DNA from 2 places in the Pseudomonas sp. GCM10022186 genome. Region 2 is predicted to be linked to the other one. Evidence: predicted binding sites of a transcription regulator. Region 2 holds the regulator's gene; the other holds the start of a gene.

Region 1 (3,405 bases), on a different contig from region 2:
TCAGCGCCGCCAGGGTCTTGGATACCTTCTCGATCTCTTCCAGGGCCACACCGGCGTCCTGGGCCAGGCGGGCACCGCGGACCACTTCGGAGGTGGTCTGCTCCATGGAGATCACCGCTTCGTTGGTGTCGGTCTGGATGGTCTTCACCAGGGCCTCGATCTGCTTGGTCGCGGCAGAGGAACGTTCCGCGAGGCGCTGTACCTCGTCCGCAACCACGGCGAAGCCACGGCCCGCGTCGCCGGCCATGGACGCCTGGATCGCGGCGTTCAGGGCGAGGATGTTGGTCTGGTCGGCGATGTCGTTGATCAGGCTGACGATGTCGCCGATCTCCTGGGACGATTCACCGAGGCGCTTGATCCGCTTCGAGGTGTCCTGGATCTGCTCGCGGATGTTGTCCATGCCGGTGATGGTGTTGTGCACCACTTCGTTGCCCTTGTTGGCGATGGCTACGGAACGTTCCGCTACCGCCGAGGATTCGGAGGCGTTCGCCGATACCTGGTCGATGGACACGGCCATTTCGTTGATCGCCGCGGAGGCGCCGGCGATTTCCTGGGCCTGGTGCTCGGAAGCCTCGGCCAGGTGCATGGCGGTGGCCTGGGTTTCCTGGGCGGCGGCGGCCACCTGCACGGCGGTCAGGTTGATGGTTTCCACCAGCTCGCGGAGCTGGTCGATGGAGTAGTTGATGGAGTCGGCGATGGCGCCGGTGAAGTCTTCGGTCACGGTCGCGGCCACGGTCAGGTCGCCGTCGGCGAGGTCGGCGATTTCGTCGAGCAGACGCAGGATCGCCGCCTGGTTGCGTTCGTTCTTCGCGGCGGTCTCGGCCAGCCGGCTGCGGGTGCTCTGCACCATGACCAGGCCGATGAGGATGATCGAGCCCAGGGCCAGCACGCCCAGCACGTAGCCGGCGAAGCTGTTCAGGTCACGGCTGGAAGCCAGGTTCTCGAAGCCGGTGGTCAGCGCGGAGGCCTTGTCCAGCAGGGTCTGGGAACCGGTGAAGATGGTGTTGGCGGACTCGCGGACCTGGAAGAGCTCGGGCGAGGTCTCGAGGATCTCGTCCACCGAGCCGGAGACGAATTCGAAGAGTTCGGCGATCTCCTGCAGGCGCTCCAGGGCCTCGGTATTGGTGACCTTGGAGATCTCCATCGCCGGGTTGCCTTCGCGCATGGCGGTCAGTACGCGGCCGAACAGGCTGGCGTCGCGACCGAACATGTCGGCGGCCTGGACCGAGTCTTCGTCACCGGCCAGCACCTTGTTCACCGAACCGAGGATACGTTCGGCCAGCAGCGACTGGCGCTGGGCCACGGAAACCTGGCTGGCGGGCGCGCCGCTTTCGAGGAGGATGTCCACCACTTCCTCATACTCGACCTGCAGTTGCGGAATGGTTTCGGCCAGGGTGGCGGCCACCTGGTGCAGGGAGAGCACGGTCTGCTCGCTGGCGAGGATGGCGTCGGCGTTCTTGCGCAGGCTGTCCCAGTCCTTCTGCACGGGGTCCATCTCGGCTTTAACGGCAGCGGGCGCGTCAGGCAGGCCGGTGGAGGCGTCGCCCTTGACGAGGAAGTTCCAGCGCTGCTCGAAGTCGTTGCGCGCGTCCTTCAGCAGGGCGAAGGCTTCGGCCTTGCCCGCTGCGGCCTCGCTGGAGTTCTTGGCGATACGCTGGGAGAGCACGCGCAGCTCACCTGCGTGGCTGATGTACTCCTTGTCGTAGTTCGCCTGGGTGTTGAGGTACGCGAAGTTCGCGAACAGCAGCACGATGGCGACGATCAGGACCACGAAGAGTCCGGCGATCAGCGACGTGCTGCGCACCCCGGAAAACAGATTGCCTGAGTTCAGTCTTTTCATTATCGGGCCCCCGCCTGGACCAACCACTTGTTCCCATGTAACGCCAAAGGGCCGGCGAAGCCGGCCCAACCTTGAAACCGCAGTCCCGGGAACCGCATCCCGGTAACTACCGCGGAGCGCCAGGCGCCCCGCGTCGAATCTAGACAGCCACCTCGATGAACGCCTGATGCTGCGCCAGCGCATGCGGGCTGAACACCAGCCAGGGCTGTTCGCGGTGGAACACGCCGTGGATGAAGGTCTGGATACCGGCCTCCAGCGGGGGCAGTTCCTCGCTGAAGGCATCGACCAGGAAATGCTGCATGCCGAAGACTTCGTCGACGATCAGGCCGGCGAAGATCTCCTGGTGGTCGACCACCAGCACCCGGCGCTGCTTGCGCAGGGGTGAGAGTTCGCTGCCGAAGAAACCGCACAGGTCCATGATCGGCAACAGGCGGCCACGCACGTTGGCGACGCCCTTGACCCAGGTCTTCACCCCCGGCAGCAAGGTGTAGCGCGGCTCGTGCAGCACTTCGCTGACCTCGCCCATGGGCGCCACGAACAGGCGCTCGCCCATGCGGAAGCCGATGCCGCTCCAGCTCTGCACCACCTGTTGTTGCGCAGGCAACCCCGCGGCCAGCGCGCGACAGCGCTGGTCGATCTCGAAGAGGAGCTGGAAGGGAGTCTGCGAATCCGACATGGCGACCGGCCTTGGCCTGTTTCTAATAATTATGGTTCCGGGGACCGGCGCGGCACTCAGCCGGCCAGTACCGCGTTCAGGGTCTTGATCAGGGTGTCTTCTTCGATCGGCTTGGTCAGGTAGTCCTTGGCGCCCTGGCGCTTGCCCCAGACCTTGTCGGTTTCCTGATCCTTGGTGGTGACGATGACCACCGGGATATGGCTGGTTTCGGCGTCCTTGGTCAGCTGACGGGTCGCCTGGAAGCCGTTCAGGCCGGGCATGACGATATCCATCAGCACGGCGTCCGGCTTCTCCTGGCGGGCCAGGGCCACGCCATCGGCACCGTTCTCCGCCTTGAGTACCTGGTGACCGTGCTTCTCGAGCATGGCGGTCAGCTTGTACATCTCGGTCGGCGAGTCATCAACAATCAGAATACGAGCCATGGTGTTCCCCATACGGAAAGGCTTCACCGGCCTTCAGGCCGGACTTCAGGAGGCTTGCTCCACCGGGGTGAAATCGGGGACGTGAGTCTTGATCGCGCCGAGCAGCTCTTCCTTGCTGAAGGGCTTGGTGAGGTACTGGTCGGAACCGACGATGCGACCCTTGGCCTTGTCGAACAGGCCGTCCTTGGAGGACAGCATGATCACCGGGGTGGACTTGAAAGCGCTGTTGTTCTTGATCAGGGCGCAGGTCTGATAACCATCCAGGCGCGGCATCATGATGTCGACGAAAATGATGTTCGGATGGGAGTCGGCGATCTTGGCCAGGGCATCGAAACCATCGACCGCGGTGATGACCTCGCACCCCACTTTCTTGAGCAGAGTCTCGGCGGTGCGACGAATCGTTTTCGAATCGTCGATCACCATGACCTTCAAACCCTCGGAATGCTGTTCCATGTTCGCCCTACCAT
Region 2 (3,405 bases):
CCCGGCCGGCATGGGCAAGACCACCACCCTGGCCAAGCTGGCCGCGCGCTACGTGCTCAAATACGGCGCCCAGAGCGTCGCCCTGGTGAGCATGGATGCCTTCCGCATCGGCGCCCAGGAGCAACTCAAGACCCTCGGCCGCATCCTCAACGTGCCGGTGACCCTGGTGGACCCGGGCCAGTCCCTGACCCAGGCCCTGGCGCCGCTGGCGCGCAAGCGTGTGGTGCTGGTCGACACCGCCGGCCTGCCGGCCAACGACCCGGCCCTGGCCATGCAGCTCGAAGCCCTGGCCAGCCGGACCATCAATGCGAAGAATTATCTGGTGATGGCAGCCACCAGCCAGAGCCAGGTGCTCAAGGCGGCCTACCACAGTTACAAGCGTTGCGGCCTGGCTGGCTGCATCATTACCAAGGCGGACGAAGCGGCCAGCCTGGGCGAGGTTCTGGGGCTGGCTATCGGCCAGCATCTCCCGGTAGCCTATCTGGCCGATGGGCCGCGAATTCCGGATGATCTGCAGGTTCCCCGCAGCCACCAGCTGGTAAGCCGTGCGGTCAGCCTGCAGGCGGCGGAAGACCCGAGCGAGGAAGCCATGGCCGAGCTGTTCGCCGGCCTCTACCAGAATCCGGCGCGCCGCGCCGGTTGAAGCATTCATTGCGCCGCCCTGGATTGGGTGGCGCCAGACAGCCAAGTGGCCCAGTCGATCTGAGACAAGGTATTTGAAATGGGAAGTATGCATCCCGTACAGGTGATCGCGGTGACCGGCGGCAAGGGTGGCGTCGGCAAGACCAACGTGTCGGTGAACCTCTCGCTGGCGCTGGCCGATCTCGGTCGTCGCGTCATGTTGCTGGACGCCGACCTGGGCCTGGCCAACGTCGACGTCCTGCTCGGCCTCACCGCCAAGCGCACCCTGGCCGATGTGATCAATGGCGAATGCGACCTGCGCGACGTGCTGTTGCAGGGGCCGGGGGGCATCCGCATCGTCCCGGCCGCCTCCGGCACCCAGAGCATGGTGCAGCTTTCGCCCATGCAGCACGCCGGCCTGATCCAGGCCTTCAGCGATATCAGCGACAACCTCGACGTGCTGGTGATCGACACCGCCGCCGGCATCGGCGATTCGGTGGTCAGCTTCGTCCGCGCGGCCCAGGAAGTGATAGTGGTGGTCTGCGACGAGCCAACCTCCATCACCGACGCCTACGCGCTGATCAAGCTGCTCAACCGCGACTACGGCATGAGCCGTTTCCGCGTGCTGGCCAACATGGCCCACAGCCCGCAGGAAGGGCGCAACCTCTTCGCCAAGCTGACCAAGGTCACCGACCGTTTCCTCGACGTCGCCCTGCAATACGTCGGCGCCGTTCCCTACGACGAGTCCGTGCGCAAGGCCGTGCAGAAGCAGCGCGCGGTCTATGAAGCCTTCCCGCGCTCGAAGTGCTCGCTGGCCTTCAAGGCCATCGCGCAAAAGGTCGACAGCTGGCCGCTGCCGGCCAATCCGCGGGGCCACCTGGAGTTCTTCGTCGAGCGGCTGGTCAAGCAGCCGTCCGCGGAAAACCCCGTATGACACCCGCAACCGGACTGCGCATGTACGGCAAGGCCCAGGCAAGGGACTCGCAGCATCAGCTGATCGAGCGCTATGCCCCCCTGGTCAAGCGCATCGCCTATCACCTGCTGGCGCGCCTGCCGGCCAGCGTGCAGGTGGAGGACCTGATGCAGTCCGGGATGATCGGCTTGCTCGAAGCCTCGAAGAAATACGATGGCAGCAAGGGCGCCAGCTTCGAGACCTATGCCGGCATCCGCATCCGCGGCGCCATGCTCGACGAGGTGCGCAAGGGCGATTGGGCGCCGCGTTCGGTGCACCGCAACACCCGCATGGTGAGCGATGCGATCCGCGCCATCGAAGCGCGTACCGGCCGCGACGCTAAAGATCAGGAGGTCGCTGCCGAACTTCAATTGAGTCTCGAAGACTACTACGGCATCCTGAGCGACACCTTGGGCAGCCGCCTGTTCAGCTTCGACGACCTGTTGCAGGACGGCGAGCATGGCGGGGTGCACGAGGACGCCGGTGTCACCCAACTTTCGCCCTCCAACGAGCTGGAAGAAGAACGCTTCCAGGCCGCGCTGGCCGACGCCATCGCGAACCTGCCGGAGCGCGAGCGCCTGGTGCTGGCGCTGTACTACGACGAAGAATTGAACCTGAAGGAAATCGGTGAAGTGCTGGGGGTCAGCGAGTCGCGGGTCAGCCAGTTGCACAGCCAGTGCGCGGCACGCCTGCGCGCGCGGCTGGGCGAATGGCGCGCACGCTGAATGGCACACCGCTTCCAGATTTGAACGGCGCACCCGGCAAGAGGGGCGTTTGAGACTGTACGGAGGTCGACTTGGACAAGAATATGAAAATCCTCATCGTTGACGATTTCTCGACGATGAGACGCATCATCAAGAACCTCTTGCGCGACTTGGGTTTCACCAATACCGCCGAAGCCGATGACGGCACCACGGCGCTGCCGATGCTGCACAGCGGTAATTTCGACTTCCTCGTGACCGACTGGAACATGCCCGGCATGACCGGCATCGACCTGCTGCGCGCCGTACGTGCCGACGAGCGCCTGAAGCACCTGCCGGTGCTGATGGTGACCGCCGAAGCCAAGCGCGACCAGATCATCGAGGCGGCCCAGGCCGGTGTGAACGGCTATGTGGTCAAGCCTTTCACCGCCCAGGTGCTGAAAGAAAAAATCGAGAAGATCTTCGAGCGGGTCAACGGCTGATGCCAGCCGCGAGGGCACCATGGAGCAGAACGAAACCCTGCTGGGAGACTTCGAGTCGACCCTGAAAGTCCGTGCGCGGGAGCTGGTGGAAAGCCTGGAGAGAGGCAACTTCACCGACGCCGTGCAACTTATCCACGAACTCAATCACGTCCGTGATCGCGGCCTCTACCAGGAAGTCGGCAAGCTCACACGCGAACTGCACAACGCCATCGTCAATTTCCAGATCGACCCGCACTTGCCCCACGCCCAGGAAATGTCGCAGATCGCCGACGCGACCGACCGCCTGGGCTATGTGGTGCAGATGACCGAGAAGGCCGCCAACCGCACCATGGACCTGGTGGAGGAGAGCGCGCCGCTGCTGGGCGGGCTGGGCGACGAAGCCCGGCAGCTGGGCGAGGAGTGGGGGCGCTTCATGCGCCGGGAAATCGGCGTGGACGGCTTCCGCGACCTGGCCCGCCGCATCGAGCAGTTCCTGGCGCGCAGCCAGCGGGACAGCGATGCGTTGTCCGCCAAGCTCAACGACATCCTGCTGGCCCAGGACTACCAGGACCTCACCGGCCAGGTGATCAAGCGCGTGACCCAGCTGGTCACCGAGGTGGAGAGCAACCTGGTCAAGCTGGTGCTGATGGCCAGCCAGGTGGATCGCTAC

What was found. The regulator FliA, encoded in region 2, starts transcription of late flagellar genes. The targets are predictions, from matches to a motif close to CTAAAGTTTNNNNNNNNNNNGCCGNTAA.
Region 1: the regulator FliA is predicted to act here: its motif matches at 1,889-1,916, upstream of ACFPU0_RS05390 (methyl-accepting chemotaxis protein).

The regions. Positions count from the first base shown of each region.
Region 1 is NZ_JBHSOU010000007.1:275,180-278,584, reverse strand. It holds gene ACFPU0_RS05390 (methyl-accepting chemotaxis protein) at 1-1,840, opposite strand, end outside; gene ACFPU0_RS05385 (chemotaxis protein CheW) at 1,980-2,516, opposite strand; gene pilH (twitching motility response regulator PilH) at 2,573-2,938, opposite strand; gene pilG (twitching motility response regulator PilG) at 2,984-3,391, opposite strand.
Region 2 is NZ_JBHSOU010000028.1:166,504-169,908, reverse strand. It holds gene flhF (flagellar biosynthesis protein FlhF) at 1-643, shown strand, start outside; gene fleN (flagellar synthesis regulator FleN) at 722-1,555, shown strand; gene fliA (RNA polymerase sigma factor FliA) at 1,552-2,298, shown strand; gene ACFPU0_RS12855 (chemotaxis response regulator CheY) at 2,382-2,756, shown strand; gene ACFPU0_RS12850 (protein phosphatase CheZ) at 2,776-3,405, shown strand, end outside.